Regions from separate parts of the Bradyrhizobium sp. CCGB01 genome, predicted to be linked through region 2. Evidence: predicted binding sites of a transcription regulator. Region 2 holds the regulator's gene; each other region holds the start of a gene.
The links. The regulator LexA, encoded in region 2, represses DNA repair genes until DNA is damaged. The targets are predictions, from matches to a motif close to TGTTCNNNNTGTGTTCNG.
Positions count from the first base shown of each region.

Region 1 (7,024 bases), 2.9 Mb from region 2:
GTCTCGTCCGGACCCATGATGCGGAAGTTGCGCTCTTGCGCGTTGAGACGGATGACGTCGCGCAGGAATTTGCCGAGCTCGCGCGTCGCTTCCCCGGTCACGCCGCCGGGCTGCGGCACCTCCACGGCGAAGCTGCGGAAGTCCGGCAGCTTCAGCTCCTTCTTCAACAGACCGCCATTGGCGTGCGGATTGGCGCCCATGCGGCGGCTGCCGTCGGGCGCCAGCGCCTGTAGCTCGGGGATGAGCGCGCCGTTCTTGTCGAACAGCTTGTCCGGCTCGTAGCTGCGCATCCAGTCTTCGAGCACCTTCAGATGCGCCGGGTTCTCGCGGCAGCTCGCAACGGGCACCTGATGCGCGCGCCAGAAACCCTCGACCTTCTTGCCGTCGACCTCCTTCGGGCCGGTCCATCCCTTCGGGCTGCGCAGCACGATCATCGGCCAGCGCGGCCGTTCGGCGGTCTTGCGCCCGTCGCGAGCGTGCTGCTGGATCGAGCGGATGCTGGCAAGCGCGACGTCGAGCGCGTCCGCCATGGCCTGGTGCATCAATCCGGGATCGTCGCCCTCGACGAACAGCGGCTCGTGCCCGAACCCGCGGAAAAGGTCGCGGACCTCCTCGTCGCGCATCCGCCCGAGCACCGTCGGGTTGGCGATCTTGTAGCCGTTGAGATGCAGGATCGGCAGCACCGCCCCGTCATGGGCGGGATTGAGGAACTTGTTGGAGTGCCAGGACGCCGCGAGCGGACCGGTCTCGGCCTCGCCGTCGCCGACGACGCAGGCGACGATCAGGTCGGGGTTGTCGAATGCGGCGCCATAAGCGTGCACCAGCGCGTAGCCGAGCTCGCCGCCTTCGTGGATCGAGCCCGGCGTTTCCGGCGCGGCGTGGCTCGGAATGCCGCCGGGGAAGGAGAACTGTCTGAACAGCTTGCGCAATCCGTCCGCGTTGCGCGCGATATCAGGATAGATCTCGCTGTAGCTGCCTTCGAGATAGGTGTTCGCCACCATGCCCGGCCCGCCATGGCCGGGGCCGCAGACATAGAGCACGCTGACGTCGAGCGCGCGGATGACACGGTTGAGATGGGCGTAGATGAAGTTGAGACCGGGTGTCGTGCCCCAATGTCCGAGCAAACGCGGCTTGATGTGCTCGGGCCGCAACGGCTCGCGCAGCAGCGGATTGTCGAGCAGATAGATTTGCCCGACGGAGAGGTAGTTGGCGGCGCGCCAATAGCGATCGAGCAGATCGAGGTCGTTGCTCGCCGCACGCGATTTTTGTTGACTTGTCATGTTCATGCCGACCTTCACCCAGCGATTGTCACCAACTGTGTTCCGCGACGATTGATCCCTGTCCGGCATCGAACCGGATTGCCGCGACGGCCATGTTGCGTGAGGTCAAAGGACCGAGCCCGAAATTTGGGCGGCTACTGCGCATGGGGTTGTTCCCACGTTTTTTGTTTGTGTTCTTGATTTGTTCCTTTGGCGTGCTATCTTGGCTTCATGAGTCCAGCATCCTCTCATGCTCTCAAGCACCCGCCGGTCACGGCGCCCTCCGAGCCGGCGGGTGCGGACTCTGATTTTCCCGCCGATTTTCCAGAACTTGGCGTCGCCATCGACCGCGCGCGCAGGCGAGGGCGGGGCGCTCAATCCAATGCCAGCGGCCGCTTTGAAGCCGAGGCGCGCGTCGCCTTCGACGATGGCTGGCAGAGCCTGGAGGAGCTGCCGCCGTTCAAGACCAGTGTCGGCGTCGACACCTCGCGCAAGGTGATCACCCGCAACGAGTCCCCCGACATCGGCTTCGACCGCTCGATCAATCCCTATCGCGGCTGCGAGCACGGCTGCGTCTACTGCTTCGCGCGGCCGACGCATGCCTATCTCGGCCTGTCGCCGGGGCTCGACTTCGAGTCCAAGCTGTTCGTCAAGCCCGAGGCGCCGGCGCTGCTCGAGAAGGAGCTCGCCGCGCCAGGCTACGAGCCGCGGATGATCGCGATCGGCACCAACACCGATCCCTATCAGCCGATCGAGCGCGAGCGCAAAATCATGCGCGGCATTCTCGAAGTGCTGGAGCGCGCCAGCCATCCCGTCGGCATCGTCACCAAGTCGGCGCTGGTGGTGCGCGACATCGACATTCTCGCGCGCATGGCCAAGCGCAACCTCGCCAAGGTCGCGATCTCGGTCACCTCGCTCGATCCGAAACTCGCGCGCACCATGGAGCCGCGGGCTTCGACGCCGCCGAAGCGGCTGGAGGCGCTGAAGCAGCTTTCGGAGGCCGGCATTCCGACCACCGTGATGGTCGCGCCTGTCATCCCCGCGCTGAACGATTCCGAGATCGAGCGCATTCTCGACGCAGCAGCCCATGCCGGCGTCAAGGAAGCCTCCTACGTGCTGCTGCGGCTGCCGCTGGAGGTGCGCGATCTCTTCCGCGAATGGCTGATGGCCAATTATCCGGACCGCTATCGCCACGTCTTCACACTGATCCGCGACATGCGCGGCGGCCGCGATTACGATGCGAAATGGGGCGAGCGGATGAAGGGCACGGGACCGATGGCCTGGACCATCGGCCGCCGCTTCGAGATCGCCTGCGACAGGCTTGGTCTGAACAAGCGGCGCTCGAAGCTGACGACGGATCACTTTGCAAGGCCGAAGCGGAACGGCGATCAGCTCAGCCTGTTCTGATCGGGAAGTGGAAGAGGCGTTGCATGAGCAAGGAACTCACTGTGCCGGTGCCGCGGCTCACCGTCATCACCCTCGGCGTGAGCGACATTCGCGCCAGCATCGCCTTTTATGACGCGCTGGGTTTCTCGCGCCGGCTGAAGGCGACCGGCGAGGCCGTCGCGTTCTACGATACCGGAGGCCCGGTGCTCGCCCTGTTTCACTGGGACAAGCTCGCGGCAGACGCCAAGCTGCCTGACGATCCGAGGCCGACGACATTCCGCGGCATGACGCTCGCATGGAACTGCGCCACGCGCGACGAGGTCGATGCGGTGCTGGCCTTCGCGCTCGGCAAGGGCGCGAAGCTGCTGAAAGCGGCGCATGAGACCGATTACGGCGGTTATTCCGGCTATTTCGCCGATCCCGACGGCCATCCCTGGGAGGTCGTGGTCGCGCCGGGCATCGAGGTCGGTGAGGACCGGCGGGTGCATCTGGCCGAGTAGGGCTCGTCTGAATAACGGGAATTGCGAGGGGTTCCCGGTTGCGCCGGCCGGGCTGCTTGCGCACGATCCCGGCCATGATTCGGGACAAGTCCGCCAAGAAGCCGGCCAAAGACGCGCCAAAGAAGGACGCCGCAAGGAAGGCAGCGCCCGCGAAGGCGGCCAAGCCTCCCGCCATCAAGGCCCCGGCCGGCAGGAAAGGTATCATCGCGATTGCGCCGCCGAGCTTTCGCCGCGAGCGCGCGCTGATCAAACGCGGGGTCTGGCCGGTCGCTGGCTGCGACGAGGCCGGCCGCGGGCCGCTCGCCGGACCCGTGGTGGCCGCCGCGGTGATTCTCGACCCGGACCGCATTCCGCGCGGCATCGACGATTCCAAGCGCCTGACGGCCGAGGAGCGGGAAAGGCTATTCGACAAGATCTGCGCCACCGCGCAGGTCTCGGTTGCCGTCGCCTCGCGCTCCCGGATCGACCGCGACAACATCCTGCGTGCCTCGCTGTGGGCGCTGAAGCGCGCCGTGGTGGCGCTGCCCGATTCGCCGCGCCACGTGTTCGTCGATGGCCGCGATCGGCTCGACACCGCCTGCGACTGCGAGGCCGTGATCGGCGGCGACGGCATCGTCCTGTCGATCGCCGCGGCCTCGATCATCGCCAAGGTGACGCGGGACCGCCTGATGTGCGCGCTGGCGCAGGACTGCCCCGGCTATGGCTTCGAGCAGCACAAGGGCTATGCCGTTCCCGAGCACCTCGACGCGCTCGACCGCCTCGGTCCGACCGTCCACCACCGCAGCTTCTTCGCCCCCGTCGCCGCCGCCCGCGCCAAGCACATGCCCTGGACGATCGAGCCGGTCCGGGACTTGTTTGCCGTCACCGAGATGGAAGTGCAGGTGGAAGCGGCCGTCGAATTCGATGCTTCCGCGAACCTCTAGGGCAGACTGTCGTTGCCACAACGCGTGACGCACTTTATCAAAACAGATGTGAGCGAATAGGGCCGGCTGGACGAGTTGGCTGCATCTTTCGGACGTTGCATGCGGTTTACCTCCCTGGTCATCGAGCTCATTCGCGCCCAGCCGCGGCTGATCGTGTGGATCGCCGTGCTGCTCCAGGCCGCGATGTGGCTGTTCGTGGCGCTGGTGTTTTATCGCAGCCCGCCCGGCACGCTGGCGACGCTGCTCGCGTTCGGCCGCGAATACCAGGTCGGCACTGATCTCGGCCCGCCCTTGCCGATCTGGCTTGCCGACATCGCCTACCGCGCCGCCGGCGGCCACGTGTTCGGCGTCTATGTGCTCGCCCAGCTCTGCGAGATCGCGACCTTCGTCGCGCTTTATCATCTCTCCCGCGCCGTGGTCGGCTCACAGCAGGCGGTGCTGGCCGTGCTGCTGACCATGACGGTGCTGGCCTTCTCCTCGCCCGCGCTCGACTTCGGCCCGCTGGTGCTGGCGCGGCCGCTCTGGGCGCTGCTGCTGCTGCACTCCTGGCAGATCATCGGCCAGCGCCGCGGCAACGCCTGGTTCGCCTGGTCGATCGAGGCCGGCCTGTTGCTGCTGACGACACCCGCGGCGATCTTCCTCCTGCTGCTGCTCGTGGTCTTCGCGATCTCGACCGCCGGCGGCCGCCGCACATTGCGCGCGCTCGATCCGCTGTTCGCGCTGATCGTCGTCGCGGTGCTGGCGCTGCCCTACGCGGTCTGGCTGATGCGCGCCGAGACGCTGGTCCTGCCGACGTTGCCGCAAGTCGCCGAGTTGAACGCTCGCGCGCTGCACGCGGCCTGGCTGCTTGGCGGGCTCGTGCTCGGGGCCGCGGCGATCCCGGCGTTGACCTTCCTCAACACCGGCCTTTTCGTCGCCAAGGGCGAGGAGGCACCGATCATCTACCGCCCGCCGGTCGCGCCGCTGGCGCGCAATTTTGTCTATTTCTTCGCGCTGGCGCCTGCGCTCGGCGCGGTGCTGATCTCCGGCGTGCTCGGGCTCGATGCCGTCGTCGGCGGCGCCGGCGTCGTGCTGGTGATGTCGGGCCTTGCCGTCGTCGTGACGGCGGGCGACCTCATCGCGATGCGCCGCGCCCGGATGCTGCGGACGGTGTGGGCTGCCGCCGTGGCGGCACCCGCAGCCGGCGTCGTGCTTGCCGTCCTGTTCCTGCCCTGGACCGGCGCCAATGAGATCGCGACCTCGATGCCGGCGCGCGCGATTTCGGACTTCTTCGACGAGAGCTTTGCCCGCCGCACCAACCATCGCCTGCGCGCGGTCGCCGGCGAGACCCAGCTTGCGAGCCTGATCACGTTGCATTCCGGCCGGCCGCATCTCTTCATCGATGCCCAGCCCGCGCGCACCCCGTGGATGAGCCAGTCCAAATTCGCCGAGACCGGCGGCGTCGTGGTCTGGCGCGCCTCCGATACCGCCGGCACGCCGCCGCCCGAAATCCTCGCGCGCTTCCCCGGCATCGTGCCGGAGGTGCCGCGCGCCTTCGAATGGCTCGTCACCGGCCGCCAGCAGCTGCTGCGCATCGGCTGGGCGATCGTGCGGCCAAAGGGAACGTGAATTGTAGGGTGGGCAAAGCGAAGCGTGCCCACCACCTCTATCGCTACGCGGGATAGGCTTGATGGTGGGCACGGCGCTTCGCGCCTTTGCGCACCCTACGACAGCTCTCTATCCCGCCAGCACCTTCGCGATCGCCCGCAGATCCTGCCAGGCCAGCCGCTTGTACGACGGCGAGCGCAACAGATAGGCCGGATGGAACGTCGGTAGCGCGCGGATAGTGCGCTGGCCGGTCTCGTACTCGAACCAGCGCCCGCGGGTGCGCATGATGCCTTCGCGCGTCGACAGCAGCGTCTGCGTCGAGGGATTGCCGAGCGTCACCAGCACGTCGGGATTCACCAGCTCGATCTGGCGCTGGATGAATGGCATGCACACCTGGGTCTCCTGCGGCGTCGGCGTCCGGTTGCCCGGCGGCCGCCAGGGAATCACGTTGGCGATGTAGGCGGTGGTGCGGTTGAGGCCGATGGCTCCTATCATCAGATCGAGCAGCTTGCCGCTGCGCCCGACGAAGGGCAGCCCCTCGATGTCCTCGTCGCGGCCCGGCGCCTCGCCGACGAACATGATGCGCGCCTGCGGATTGCCGTCGGCGAACACCAGCCGTGTCGCGGTGTGCTTCAGCGCGCAGCCTTCGAAGCCCTGCATCAGCTCGCGTAGCGCCTCGAGCGTCGGCGCGGTGCGTGCGGCCTCGCGTGCGGAGGCGATGGCGACGTCGGGCGCGGGTGCGGCCTCGCCGCGCATCACCGCCGGCGCGGAGACGGGTCGCGGCGCCTCGACCGGAGGGGCCGCGCGCGGGGCCGGCGGCGGAGCGTCCAATTCCGCCAGGCGGTCGATCGGTTCCTCCGCGAGCGCGCAATCGACCCCGGCCTCCAGATAGAAGGCGAGAAGCTCTCGGACGGTGGGTGCGGGTTCGGGTATCATTTTGGAAAGTCAGACTATTAGTTCATCTTAAGGTGCCTTGCATCCCAGCGAAATGCATTTCCGTGGTTGTCCTGCCCGGAAAAATCGGAAACAAGGGGGCGCAAACGACCTTAGAACGTCTCAAGGGCTGAGATCAGATGAGCACCGAAGAACTGCCTCCGCGCGAATCCATGGAATTCGACGTCGTCATCGTCGGCGCCGGCCCCTCGGGCCTCGCCGCGGCGATCCGGCTGAAGCAGCTCAACGCCGATCTCAACGTCGTCGTGGTCGAGAAGGGTTCCGAGGTCGGCGCGCACATTCTCTCCGGTGCGGTGATCGATCCGATCTCGCTCGACAAGTTGATCCCGGACTGGCGCGAGGATGCCGACTGTCCGCTGAAGACCCAGGTCAAGGACGACCACTTCTACTGGATGTTCGGCGACAACCGCATCAA
Region 1 is NZ_JANADK010000001.1:2,450,962-2,457,985, forward strand. Features, by position in the region: gene NLM25_RS11010 (phosphoketolase) at 1-1,280, opposite strand, end outside; gene NLM25_RS11015 (PA0069 family radical SAM protein) at 1,491-2,666, shown strand; gene NLM25_RS11020 (VOC family protein) at 2,690-3,145, shown strand; gene NLM25_RS11025 (ribonuclease HII) at 3,220-4,068, shown strand; gene NLM25_RS11030 (glycosyltransferase family 39 protein) at 4,168-5,676, shown strand; gene NLM25_RS11035 (uracil-DNA glycosylase family protein) at 5,785-6,591, opposite strand; gene NLM25_RS11040 (electron transfer flavoprotein-ubiquinone oxidoreductase) at 6,729-7,024, shown strand, end outside.
Region 1: the regulator LexA is predicted to act here: its motif matches at 1,452-1,469, upstream of NLM25_RS11015 (PA0069 family radical SAM protein).

Region 2 (7,024 bases):
GGGCCTGTTGGGATTGATTGCGGCGCCGTTCGGACTTGATGGTCCGTTCTGGTGGCTGATGGGGATCGGCATCGACTGGATGGTTGCGGTGTCGCGCTGGGTGGCCGCATTGCCGGGCGCGGTCGGCCGCATTTCGGCGTTCGGCATCGCACCGCTGATCGCTGCAAGTTTGGGGATCATCGTGATGGGCCTGTTGCGCACGCCGTTGCGCTGGGCCGGCGCGGTGGCACTGATCGCCGCGATCCTCTGGGGACTGTCCGCGCGGCAGCCCGATATCCTGATCGCCGGTGACGGCCAGAGTGTCGCGGTGCGGGGCAGGGACGGACATCTGCATCTGATCAGGTCGAGCAAGGACAGTTTTCTCCTGAAGGAGTGGCTCGCCGCCGACGCCGATCCGCGCGACGCCGGCAGTGCCTCGCTGGCCGCCGGCGTGTCGTGCGACGAGGCCGGCTGCGTGACGCCGCTCGCCGACGGGCGCCTCGTCGCGCTGTCCTCGCGCATCGACGCGCTGGCCGATGATTGCAGCCGCGCCGCGCTGGTGGTGACGGCGCGGCCCGCGCCGCCGGATTGCGCGGCGATGGTCGTCGACCGTCAGCGTCTCGCAAGGCAGGGCGCGCTGGCGCTGACCCGAAGCGGCGACGGCTTTGCGGTCCAGGCGGCTAAGGCGAGGGGGACGGACCGTCCGTGGTCGCCGGCTGCCGCCGGCGAGGGCGATTTCGACGGAAGCCTTGCGCCGAAGACGGCCGCGCCCCGCGGCCGGGACGCGACGCCATCGGAGGCCGACTTGCAGGCCGAGGATTGAGCGGACGCGTTACAGATACCAGGCCAGCACGGCGTCGAGCCTGGCGTTGCCGATAACCGGCAGGACGACCATCCGGCTCAGCCCAGAGGCGCGGGCCTGCAAGGCCGCGACCGAGACATCATGCGCAAGATCGTCGTTGAGCGCGGGCATGCCGGTGGTCCAGGCCCCGCCGATGCTGCCTTCGCCTCTGGCGATGGATTTCGTCGCATAGAGGGCGGCAAGGTCAGTCTGCGCGCTGCAGTCGCCGGCGCGGAAGACCAGCGCCGAACGGGCCTCGTCCGGGACCCAGATCTCGAAGCGTCGCGCAATCGGGGTTGCCTGCGCGGAGAGGAACGTCAGGACCCAGGTCTGATCGGTGCCGGTCCGGTAGGGAATGCCGACGCCGAGATTGATCCCGACCTTGGCGGCGTCCTCCCAGCGCAGAAAACTCCTGGCGTCGTGCAGGTCCTTGATGATCAGCGGCAGGCCGGCCTTCCAGGTGCGGCCGGGCAGGCCGAAGCCACGCGGAAATCTGGTGTGGCGGGAGTTGAATTCGAACATGTCGGCGGTGCCGTAATAGCCGTCGACGAGTCCCATCTCGTGGGAGATTTCGGCATCGTTGTGCCAGAGCTCGATCGCGCCGACATGGACCTCGTCGTCGCCGCAGAACAGCACCATGACGGCTTGCAGGAATTCGCCGGAAAACACCGGGACCGCCACGCCGCAGGTGAGCCCGGCCGCGATGGCCTGATCGGTCCGCTTGAAATAGGAGTTGGCGAATTTGGTGAGGATCACGGGGTGGCCGCTGGCCCAGGCCTTGCCCGGAAGCCCCTCGTCATATCCGAAGTGCAGACCTTCGCTCACGGCCTTGAACGCGGACAGGCCTTCGCCGTAGAGGCCGCCGCCGAATTCCAGCCGCATGCGCGTGCGGTCGGGTACCCAGAGTTCAACGACGCGAATGAAGGTCTTCATCGAACGTGTCCGCCGTCTCAAGCCGCACCAAGCATCGGCCATTTGGCTGCGGAACGGACGTTCAAAATTCAGGCAGGACAGCGCAAACTTCGTGCGGTGGGAGGCGGAGCGGCTTGGTCCGTCCAATGGAGCTTCGCGGGATGCAAGCGATACCATCTCGCCGGCCTCGGCCGGCGATGGCAATTTCAATCCTGGCCCGACCCGCCGGCCGGGATGGCTGTGTCAGCCGATCGGCAGGCGGGTGATGGTCGGCCGGCTTTCGGCGATCTGCGGCTTGTGCTCACGCTCGCCGACCGGCTGGGTCACCGGCAGTTGCAGCACTGTCGCGCGTTGGCCTTCGACGAGCTGCGTCACCAACACGTATTTGCCGTCGGGGAATTCGATCGCATCATGATGGCGATCGGGAATGTGCGGATCGATCTTACCGAACTTGCCGACGCGCGAGTTGACGGTCCGCGTCCAGATCCAGCGATTGTCGTAGCGGACGTTGTCGGCGAAGGCGAGCTCCGTTCCCGGCAGCAGGCAGACCGCGACGGTCGGATCGGCCGCGGAGGCAAAACCGCGCGTCGAGGTGCCGCGGAAGGTTGTCGTGACGACCGTCTCGCCGACTTCAGCAGGACGCGACGCGACGGCATGCAGGCTGTAGTCACACATCGGGTGCTCCTCTTGCAGGGATAGCGACCCACGTCTCTTCTCGAGGCGCAGGCCTCTATCAGAGTGGAAGCATGTTAGCGTCTGCCCGGTTGTAGGCAAATCTGCGGCTCGCCGCCGCAGGCCGCGATCACATTATCTTTTCCGGCTCCATGAGGAACAAAGCCTGCTCCCGCGCATTCCGGATGCGCGTGTCAGCGCCCTGCCGGCGCCGACCAGCCGGAATACGGCCAGTCCGGCCGCGACGGTTGCGCGACGGCGTTGCGGGCATTCCGGACTTGCTTACCCACAGCGGCGTCCTTGCGGACATGGTGTTGCGATTGCGCGGCGAAGGCCTGCGACGCTGATGCTGCGATCAGCGCCGCGGCGACTGTGCCCAGAATGATCTTGCGCATGACTTCTCCTCGAACCCAGAGGGCGCGCGAAGCAATGCTGCTTCGTGCGGCGTGCCGAGGATGTAGCGCCGGAGGAGGGGCCGGATAATCTGCGCGAAACCAGAAAGACTATCCAGCGGAAGCGGACAATCGTCCGCTCCAATGCCGGATCGGCGATGCCGATCGAAAAGCGCGAGAGGCGCCAAATCACCGATAGCAGGACGTCCGGTCTCAGTACTTCCGGTACAGCCCGATCAGCTTGCCTTGGATCTTCACCCGGTTGGGCGGCAGGATGCGGACCTCATAGGCTGCATTGGCGGGCTCGAGCGCGATGGAGGCGCCGCGGCGGCGGAAGCGCTTCAGGGTCGCTTCCTCGTCGTCGATCAGCGCCACCACGATGTCGCCGGTATCGGCGCTCTCGTTGCGCTGGATCAGCGCCATGTCGCCGTCGAGAATGCCGGCCTCGACCATCGAATCGCCGCGCACTTCGAGCGCGTAATGCTCGCCCGAGCCGAGCATGTCGGGCGGTACGCTGATGGTGTGGCTGCGGGTCTGCAGGGCCTCGATCGGCGTGCCGGCCGCGATGCGGCCCATCACGGGCACTGCAACGGGGCGCTCGCCGTCGTCCGCCGGCGGGCTGGAAGTCGTGCGCAGCTTGCCGAGATTGCCTTCGATGACGCTCGGCGTGAAGCCGCGGCGGCTGCCGGCGGCGGCCTGAAGCTCGGGCAGCTTGATCACCTCGATGGCGCGGGCGCGGTTGGGCAGGCGCCGGATGAAGCCGCGCTCCTCGAGCGCGGTGATCAGGCGGTGGATACCCGACTTCGAGCGCAGGTCGAGCGCGTCCTTCATCTCGTCGAAGGAGGGCGGCACGCCGCTTTCCTTCAGTCGCTCGCTGATGAACCGCAGGAGCTCGTATTGTTTGCGCGTTAACATCTCGACCAAAATCCCCCGGTTGATGTCGTTCGATTCCGAGACGCTGAATTCAGCGATAAGCCGCTGCATGCTCGAAACAAATCATGAACGGACACTATATGTTCGATACATGTTCCGCAACTGCTTAATTTACCGTGAACGCCACAAACTTCGCGGAACGCTCGCGAACGAAGCGGTCAGACGGGCAGCCGCAGCACCTCGCAAGGCGTGCCGGCTTCGGCCTTCGGCGCGAACGGCGGGCGCACGAGAAGTGCCTGTGCCGCAGCGAGATTCGCAAGCAGCGAGGAATCCTGATGGTTGACGGGAACGGCGGTGAGCGTGCCGTCGTCGCGCAGCTCCAGGCGCGCGCGCAGATAATCCTCGCGCTGGTCGTTGGCGCCGACGTCGCGGCCGAGCACCGCGCGTTCGCGGCGATGATGAATCGCCGAACGGCCCGCGAGCGCGCGAATCAGCGGCACCATGAACAGGAATCCGCAAACGTAGGATGACACGGGATTGCCGGGCAGGCCGATCACACGCATCGCGCCGAGCCGCCCGTTCATCATCGGTTTGCCCGGCCGCATCGCGATCTTCCAGAACGCCATCGAGATGCCTTCGTCCCGCAGCGCCTGCTGGACCAGATCGTGGTCGCCGACCGAGGCGCCGCCGGTCGTGATCAGGATGTCGGCGCCGCTCTCGCGGGCGCGGCGGATGCCGGCCGTGGTGGCCACCAGCGTGTCGGCGGCGATACCGAGGTCGATGGTGTCGGCGCCCTCGCTGCGGGCGAGCGCGTGCAGGGCATAGCCGTTGGAATAGACGATCTGGCCGTGGCCGGGCGTCGTGCCCGGCATCACGAGTTCGTCGCCGGTGGCGAGGATCGCAACCTTCGGGCGGCGGCGGACGGGCAGTCGAGGATGATTCATCCCGGCAGCGAGTGCCAGATCGCGCTCGGTCAGCCGGGTGCCCTCGCGCAGCAGCACGTCGCCTTCCGAAAAGTCGACGCCGGCGGGGCGGATGTGCCGTCCGGTAACGGCCGCTTCCGTGATCGTGATGCGCTTGCCATCCGCAACCGTGTCCTCCTGAATCACGACCGCGTCCGCGCCATCGGGAACGACGCCGCCGGTGAAGATCCGCACCGCTTCGCCGGCGCCCACCGTTCCCGCAAACGGCCGGCCCGCCGCGACCTCGCCGATCACGGTGAGCGCGGCATCGATCTTCGCCGCATCGGCCGCCCGCACTGCATAGCCGTCCATTGCCGACATCGCCTGGGGTGGCTGGGTCCGCCGCGCCGCGACGTCGCGGGCGAGCACGCGGTGGAAGGCTGCGTCGAGCGCGATCATCTCTTCAGGCAGCGGCTCTGCACCCGCCAGCACCGCGGCAAGCGCGTCAGAAACCGGCATCAGGGCCACGGGTGAAAACTCCAGCTGGGCCCGTTCGGGCAAATCGGCGGCGAGAGTCTTAGCCGAGCGCGCGCGCGGAGGCAAAGCACGGCCGCACAGGATGATTTATCCTGCGTCATCCGCTCTGATGGGCAGACGTCAAGTCCGCCGCGGCATGATCCGGAAGGCAAGACAGACCGGTATGAGGATGGCCATGGCGAGGACGAGAATGACGAGAGCCACGGCCAGCATCGGTCAGGTCCCCGGCTGCTTGTACGGACTGACGTCCGGCGCCGCGGAGCCCTGATCCTTGTCAGGCAACGGGTCGGCCTGGGATTTCAGGTCGGCGGCCTTGCTGATCAGCTTGGCGGAAAGCTCAGAATCCGATGTGGTCCTGGCGAATTTCATCAGCAGAGAGGCCTGCTTGGTGAGGTAGGTTTTGCCCAACACGACGATAAGTCCGATGTAGAATTCCCAACGGAGTCATGAGTCCTGAGGCAGGCGTTCGTTCCGGGAACTCTGTATAAAAATGTACAAAGGGCTTCGGTTCCTCGCCCCGGGCAAAATAGGCTCCGGATACGGCCGGTTCGCGGCCTGTAGCCTGCCGGCCCGGGATCAGATTCCGAGCGCCTTGAGGGCGTCCCCGACGTCGCGGGGCGTGGTCACGTGCACCGCGGTCAGCCCGCTGGACCGCGCTCCCTCGATGTTCTCGGCAAGATCGTCGAAGAACACGATACGGTTCGCCGGCACGCCGATCGCGGCCACGACATGGTCGAAGGCCTCCACATCCGGTTTGCGCAGGCCGATGCTGGACGACAGGTACAGCTCGCGGAAATGGCCGAGCAGGCCGGCATATTCCTTCGAGAAATGGTCGACATGCGGCCGGTTGGTGTTGGAGAAGGCGTAGACCGGCATCTGCTTTGCCGCACGCGGCAGCAACTCGGCGATGTCGGGCATCTCGCCGGCGAAGATCGCGTTCCACCCCTCCAGGAATTGTGCGTCCGAAATGCCGATCCCGAGCGAGACGCGCAGCGAGTCAAAATAGGCCTCGTCGCTGATCTTGCCGACCTCGTGCAGCCGGTAGGCTTCGCTGTCCCGCACATAGCGCGCGACGATGGCTTCGGGCTTGCAGCCGGCATGTCCCGCCCAGCAGGCGATCGCCTTGGAGAAATCGATGTCGAGCACCACGCGCCCGAGATCGAACAAGAGCGCATCAGCGCTGCCGGGGGAGAGCGAGCTCATTGCATCCTTTCACTCAGTATCGATACGGGTCGTGGTCGAACAGCGGGAACGCGCTGAAGACGCTCGGCGCATTGGTCGCGGTCGCCTGGTGCAGGCAGGACTTGTTGACCTCGGCGAAGGAGGTCGCGCCCAGAAGGCCGAGGCAGCGTAGTACCTCGTCCTCCAGGAGCTCCAGCATCCGCGTCACCCCGGCTTCGCCGGCCGCCGCCAGCGCCCAGCATTGCAGCCGGCCGATGCCGACCATGTCCGCGCCCGCCGCGATCGCCTTGACGATGTCGGTGCCGCGGCAGAAGCCGCCATCGACCATGATCTTGGCGCGGCCCTTCACGGCGTCGACGATCTCGGGCAGCACATGCATGGCGCCGCGGCCGTGATCGAGCTGGCGGCCGCCATGGTTGGAGACGTAGATCCACTCGACGCCGTGATCGACCGCGATCTGGGCGTCCTCGGCGGTGGCGATGCCCTTCAGGATGAGCGGGATCTTGAACGTGTCCTTGACCATCTTCACGGTCCGCCACTCAAGGCCCTTCTGGTAGTCGCCGCCGGTGGCGCGCAGGCGGCTCTCGCGAACATAGCGCTTGGCAATGTCACGTTCGCGACGGCTGTAATGGGCGGTGTCGACGGTCAGGCAGAAGGCGGCGTAGGCGTTCTTCTCGCTCCTCGCGACGACATCGGCGACGAAGTCGTCGTCACCGCGCACATAAAGTTGATAG
Region 2 is NZ_JANADK010000001.1:5,391,293-5,398,316, reverse strand. Features, by position in the region: partial or broken gene NLM25_RS24910 (ComEC/Rec2 family competence protein) at 1-802, shown strand, start outside; gene NLM25_RS24905 (GAF domain-containing protein) at 812-1,753, opposite strand; gene NLM25_RS24900 (hypothetical protein) at 1,976-2,407, opposite strand; gene NLM25_RS24895 (hypothetical protein) at 2,599-2,799, opposite strand; gene lexA (transcriptional repressor LexA) at 3,010-3,711, opposite strand; gene glp (gephyrin-like molybdotransferase Glp) at 3,888-5,099, opposite strand; gene NLM25_RS24880 (hypothetical protein) at 5,325-5,519, opposite strand; gene NLM25_RS24875 (HAD family phosphatase) at 5,685-6,311, opposite strand; gene NLM25_RS24870 (alpha-hydroxy acid oxidase) at 6,325-7,024, opposite strand, start outside.

Region 3 (7,024 bases), 4.5 Mb from region 2:
GCCCTGATCGCCCACAACGCCTCGCGGCGGGCGAGACCGAGCGCCGGCCGGAAGGCGTCGGCCTTGGCAAGCTGCACGAGCGCCGCCGATGGAACGCCGGCGCGTCGCCAGAGGTCGTCGATAGAATCATAGGGCCGATCAGCGCGGGCGGCGACAATCGCCGCGCCATGGGCGTTGGCCAGTCCCTTGACCATGCGCAGGCCGAGCCGGACAGCGAACCGACTCTCGTCCTCGGTCGGCTCCAGCGTGCAGTCCCAGCGCGAGCGGTTGAAGCAGACGGGCCGCACATCGACGCCGTGCTCGATCGCATCTCGCACGATCTGGGCCGGCGCGTAGAAGCCCATTGGCTGGGCGTTGAGCAGGCCCGCGCAGAAGACGTCGGGATGCCAGCATTTGAGCCAGGCGGAGGCATAGGCGATCAGCGCGAACGAGGCTGCGTGTGATTCCGGAAAGCCGTAGCTCCCGAAGCCTTCGAGCTGCTTGAAGGTGGCCTCGGCGAAGTCCCGCTCGTAGCCGTTGGCCACCATGCCGTCGATCAGTTTCGTCTTGAACGTCGATACCCCGCCTGTGAATTTGAAGGTCGCCATGCTCTTTCGCAGCATGTCGGCCTCGCCAGGCGTGAAGCCAGCGCACTCGATCGCCACCCTCATCGCCTGCTCCTGAAACAGCGGCACGCCGAGCGTTTTGCCCAACACCTTCTCGAGCTCGGGCTTTGGAAAAACGACCGGCTCAAGCCCTTCGCGGCGACGCAAATAGGGATGGACCATGTCACCCTGGATCGGCCCCGGGCGAACGATCGCCACCTGAACCACGAGGTCGTAGAAGGTTCGGGGCTTCAGCCGCGGCAGCATCGACATCTGTGCGCGAGACTCGATCTGGAAAGTGCCGAGCGTATCGGCCTTGCGGATCATCGCATAGGTGCGCGGGTCTTCAGCCGGGATCGAGGCGAGGTCGAGATTGATGCCTTTGTGCTCGGCCAGCATGTCGAGGCTGAGCTTCATGGCGGTGAGCATCCCCAAGGCGAGAATGTCGACCTTCATGAACTTGAGGACGTCGATATCGTCCTTGTCCCATTCGATCACCTGCCTGGCGTCCATCGCGGCAGGCTCGATCGGGACCAACTCGTCCAGGCGGTCGTTGGTGAGCACGAACCCGCCCGGATGCTGTGAGAGGTGCCGCGGCGTGCCCATGAGCTGGCGGGCGAGATCGAGCGTCAGCCGCAGGCGCCGATCGCCGAGATCGAGGTTGAGCCCCTCGACATGCTTCGGCTCGACGCCTTCCGACCAGCCCCAGACCTGGCTGGAGAGCATTTTGGTGAGATCCTCGGTGAGCCCAAGGGCCTTGCCCACATCCCGGATGGCCCCCTTCGTCCTGTACCGGATGACGGTCGAGCAGAGTGCGGCGTGATCGCGGCCATAGGTGTCGAACACCCATTGCATGACGATTTCGCGCCGGGCGTGCTCGAAATCGACGTCGATGTCGGGCGGCTCGCGTCGTTCCTCCGAGACGAACCGCTCGAAGAGCAGGTCGTTGCGGCCTGGATCGATCGAGGTTATGCCCAGAACATAGCAGACCGCGGAATTGGCGGCCGAGCCGCGGCCCTGACACAGGATGTCCTTGGAGCGTGCAAAGCGGACGATGCTGTTGACGGTCAGGAAATATGGCGCGTACTGCAATTTCGCGATGAGCCCCAGCTCATGCTGCAGCACCGCCCGGACCTCGTCGGGGACGCCCTCGGGATAGCGAGCCTCGGCGCCTTCCCAGGTCAGCTTCTCAAGCGTCGCCTGCGGCGTGAGCGTCGGATCGTCCCGCTCCTCGGGATATTGGTAGGCAAGCTCCTTGAGATTGAAGCGGCAGCGCGCGGCGATCTCGACCGAGCGACTGACCGCCTCGGGATTGCGCGGGAAGAGCCTGAACATCTCCTCCGGCGGCTTGAGATAGCGATCGCCGAATTCGCGCCGATCGCCCAGCTCGTCGATGGTGATGTTGTGACGGATGCAGCTCACCACATCCTGCAGCATGCGCCGTTCGGGCGCGTGGTAGAGCACGTCGTTGGTGACGACGGTCGGCACGCGCATCTGGGCGGCCAGTGTCGCTAGGTCGTGAACGCGGAGCTGGTCGTTGGGGCGGCGTCGCAGTGTCAGGCTGACGTAGGCGCGGTCCCCGAAAGCGTCGCGCAGCCGGCGCAGATGAAGCCCGCACGTCTCGTCGGCCTCGTCCGGCACGAGGATGGCGATCAGACCTTCACCGAAGGCAACGACGTCGTCCCATTCGAGGATGCATTTCGCCTTGCCCCCGCGTTTCTTGCCGAGGCTGAGGAGCCGGCAGAGGCGAGCATAGGCGGCGCGATCGGTCGGATAGACGAGGATCGACATGCCGTCGGCGAGATCGAGGCGGCAGCCGACGATCAGCCGGACGCCGGTCGTCCTCGCCGCCTCGAAGGCGCGGACGACGCCGGCGAGCGAGTTGCGGTCGGCGATGGCCAGCGCCTCGATGCCAAGGGCTGCGGCCTGGGCGAATAGCTCCTCGCAGGAGGACGCGCCCGTGAGAAAGGAGAAATGCGACGTCACCTGCAGCTCGACATATCGGGGTGCGCTCATCCGAACACCCCGTGCAGAAACCACCGCTGCGAGCCCGTGTTCGGATCTTCGCCATCGCCGGAGCGGAAGAGCCAGTATCGCTCTCCGCTGTCGTCTTCGACGCGGAAATAGTCGCGCACGGCAGTGAGTTCGGTATCGCGCCGCCACCACTCGCCGCGAACGCGCTCAGGGCCGTCGGCGCGGCGCACGCGCCGGCGGATACCGCGCCAGGTGAACCAGGCCGGCGGATGGTCAGGCAGCAAGGCCACCGTCTCGATCGGTTCGGGAGGCGAGAGCAGCCGTGGCGGGCGCGGCCAGTGGCCCGGCCAGGTGGCGCCGGTCTCCGGTGCCAACGGCGGCACTTTGCAGACGGAGCGCTCCGGCACCTCGGTGGCAACCGGCGCGGCGCGATAGAGACTGTGTTCGCCCACGCGGTTGATCAGGGTGTCGACGAGATCGGAGACGTCGGGCGCCCCATCGTCCACCATGGTCGTCAGGGTCTGTTTCTCGGCCAGCGGCTCGGCGAGCGTCGCGGTCAGCGTGAGTACCTCGATGCCGAAGCCGGGCTCGATCGTCTCGATCTTGTCGTTCAGGAGTCGGGTCAGGCGCTTTACATCGCGAACCGGCAGCGCCGTGCCGACGCGCACGGCCTGCCGGCGGTTGTCTACCCGATGGCAGATCAGGTCCAACCGCTTGGCCCCGAGACCTTTGGCCTCCAGCTCGGCGCAGAGCTGCACGACCAGCTTGCCGATGTAGCGGGCGATGGTTTCGGCGGCGGAGATCGGCTCGGCGAAGTTTCGTCTGACTTCGATAAGCTCGTCCGGCCGTATGGGCTCGATCGGTTCGCTGAGGTCGCCCAGAGCCTGGTCGATGCGGCGGCCGAGCTGCGGGCCGAAGCGAAGCGTCAGCGGAGCGCGCGGCTGCGCAAGCAGGTCGGCGACGCGTTCGAAGCCGAGCACGTTGAGCGCCGAGAGCATGTCGGCGGGCAATCGCAGCGCCGCAATAGGAAGCGGATGAAGGACCGAGGAGCCATGGCCAGACGGCGCGACGGCCGTCGGTCGGGACGCATAGCGCGCTAGGGCGTGGGCGGCGCCCCAGGTGTCGGCGATCGCGGCCCGTGCGCGAACGCCGGACGCGGCCAACCGGTCGACGAGCCCTGCGAGCATGGCGTCTTCGCCGCCATGAAGATGGTCGGCGCCGGTGGTGTCGATGACGAGGCCGTCGGGAGGATCAGCCGCGACGATTGGAGCGTAGCGCTGGAGCACCCACAGCGCGAGCCGGTCGAGAGAGGCGGCGTCGGCGCGCGCGTCATGGTCATGGACGACCAGGCCAGGCACAAGGACGCGGGTCTTGGTCGCCGGCATACCCACGCGCACGCCCGCAGCCTGCGCCACGGCGTCAGCCGCCAGCACAACCTGTCTTCTCCCGTCGCGGCCGATCAGGACGAGCGGCGCCTCAGCCGGAGGCGCCGCGTCGCAAGCCTTCCGCCTGTGCCGGTCGATCGACCAACTCGGCAGGAAGAGCGAGACGACCCGTGTCATCACACGCCTCCATCACAAAATCTGCACTTTCGCCCGCGCGGGCGCGGATCAATTCGACCAGCCATCGATGCCGACCGACACCCGGAACGGGGAGAGCCGGCGATGGCATTACGGAGATGCGCCATCGTGTTGACGCGGCAGTCGGCTGGCCGAAATCGGCCGCCTCCGTTTGCCTTCGCCATCTGCGCAAGGCGATGCCGATCGTGCCGCTTTGCTCGGCGCAAAGCTGGAGCCGGCGCGATGCGGTCATGTCCAGCCGGGCCACCTCGCCAACGACGGCGCCGAGACCGCCATGACGCAAGCCTTCTTCGATGCAGGCGAGCACGGTCTTGTCGTTGCCCGCTTCGACATAGATGACGCGGTCCGGCGCGAGGCCCGCCTGGGCCAGAGCTGGGGCGAACAGGTCGGGCCGGGTGATGACCCAGAGCACCTTGCCTCGGGTCCGGGCGGCTATGCCGCCGGCAAAAAGCGCTGCAGCGGCTCCATCGACCGCGCCGTTACCCCCGCCGGCGATTTCGTGGAGCGCGCCGAGAGCCAGGCCGCCGGACGGCAGGCGTGAGTCGATGTCGGTGAGTCCGAAGGGGAGCACCGATTGAACGCGCCGGCTTCGGCCTTCGATCCTTTCGATCTGCGCGCGCAAACACTCTATGGCGGGCTCGGGCCGCAAGCTTCCTGTTGACCTCCGGGAACGGGTTCGGCATCATGTTCTCTATTTGTTCTATTTTTCGGCGCGTAGAGTCAAGGATCATTCAACGAACCCCCGGGTTTCCGTGGATCGCATCGGCGTCGAAGAGGGCTGCGCGGGAAAGCAGTCGTGGTTGATAATGTGAATCGAGCGAAGATGTCGAGTTATGCTGCCGCCAGAAGAGCGGTCTCCTCCTTGTAGGAATACCGCTTCGACACGCATACGCTATCGCGGCGGGCACCTCTGGAGAGTTCCAGAGTGAGGAGGCTGTCGTCAGGGAAGGCGGGGCTGAGTTCCAGCCTCAAATATTCGAAGAGCTGCCGGTCATGAACCGCGATCATGACCTGCCGACCATGCTCTTTCGACAAGGTGCGAAGCAGGGCAGCGAAGTGCGCGATGTGGACGTCGTCCATCGATTGCACCGGATCGTCTAGAATGAGCCAAGGCAGCTCCTTTGGGACCGACAGGTGGAGCGCAATAAACAATGTGAGCGCCGCGGTATTAAGGTTGCCTGCACTAAGCATGGCCCCGGGCGCGCCTCCAGCTTCGCCACCGTCTCGGTGCTCGGTGATAAGTTTTGGCTGTAATTTCTGGGTGGACGACGATGGAATCCGGAATGCCGGAACGAACGGCTCGCCCGGCGCGAGTCGGACGAAAAGGTCCCGCCACAGGCGATTGAGCCGGTCGTTGAATTCCCTTCGAATGATCGCTGATCGCACCCGGTCGACCGCGTTGCGGACCGCTATGCCTTGGTCGCGAAGTGCCTGCGCGCGCTCGAGAGAGGCGTGCGCCTCCTGCCATGCGCTAAAGTCGGTCGATATCTGCGCGTCAGCATCCTGCCGCTTCTTAATGTCCAAGCGGATCACCGCAATTTTGTTCAGTCCTTCGCGTCGCTGGCCGACGCGAAGTTGCAGGTGCGCGGTTTGCGCAGCGAGTCGCTCGGAGATACGCGCGACCGCAGCGTCAAAGGATTCGCCCTCTGCCACGCCGGCTTCGCCAGCAGACGTGGCGAAGGACGTCAGAGTTTCGCGGGCGGCTGCAAGTGAGACGTGGCGCGATTGCGCTTCGCTCACAGCGCGTCGTACCGCAACGTCCGCAGCCCTAAGCCTGGCGCCTTCGCGAAGGACTTCGCTCATCGCATCGAGCTCGGCTACCAAGGCGTCTATTCCCGCGTGGCGTCGATCGAGATCGGCAAGCGCTTCCTCGTCGAGTACGCGCGCGGAGAGTGCCTCGAGTTCGCGATCGAGGCGTTCGAGCGTTACCTGCACTTCGGCTTTTGTGCGGCCCAAGGTCAAGAGGCGCTCGGCGGAAGCGGAAAGCGTGCGGATCTTGACATGGACGTGGTCGCTGAGCGGCTCTTGACTGACCTCCGCGAAATCGCGGTCACACACGGGGCAGACATTCCCGTCGATGAACGAGGTGAGCTCCGCTAGCGCCGATGCCAGGCTTCCCGAGGTGGCGGGCAATAGCTCGACCTCGCTGTCGATAGTCTCGCGTTGCCGTTGCGCGACATCGCGTTCGTCTTGTGCGGCGGTACGCCGGACGATCGCGGCACGAGCCTGGGTCGCCTGCTCGTCCAGCTGCTTCCGTTCAGTCCGCAGTCTTGTGAGCGCCTCGTCCGCGAATTTGAAAGGATCGCTTGGTAGTGCCAGATCGGGAAGCAGAGCCTCCACGCGCGCCCGCGCGGCCGCGACTCTTGCGCCGTTCGTAGCTTCCCAGCGGGAGAATTGTTCGCTGGCGCCGCCGCTTGGCGTCGGCAGATCGGAAGAAGCTGCGCTTTGCGCTTGGTCAATCTCGCGGCGGATAGAGGCGAACTGACGCTGCTGGTCTGCCAGAACGGCGAAGCGTTGCTCGTCTCGGTCATCCGAAAGAGCGGCGGCCACTGTTTCCAGATTATCCTCACGGACCTCAACGGCCACGTCTAGGGTGCCGCAGGCGTTCGCAAGTTCGCTTAGTGCCGCGACGATCTGATCGTTGATCGCTTCGCGGCTTCTGCGCTGGTCGGTCAGAAGCCGATCGAGGCGGCTTTTCTCGTTTTCAGCGGCGAGCCAGCCGTCGACGGTCTTGCGAACATTGCGAACGTCCATGAGGGGCTTGAGGCCGGCTTCCAGCGCGTCCAATCGATCGAGCCCTAGCAGCTTGCCGACGAATTGAGCCAGTGGCGATCCCGCGTCATTTCCCGCGTCTTGATAGATCTGCAGCAATTGGCCGAGCAACGA
Region 3 is NZ_JANADK010000001.1:930,950-937,973, forward strand. Features, by position in the region: gene NLM25_RS04175 (error-prone DNA polymerase) at 1-2,600, opposite strand, end outside; gene NLM25_RS04180 (DNA polymerase Y family protein) at 2,597-4,120, opposite strand; gene NLM25_RS04185 (ImuA family protein) at 4,035-4,787, opposite strand; gene NLM25_RS04190 (AAA family ATPase) at 4,970-7,024, opposite strand, start outside.
Region 3: the regulator LexA is predicted to act here: its motif matches at 4,824-4,841, upstream of NLM25_RS04185 (ImuA family protein).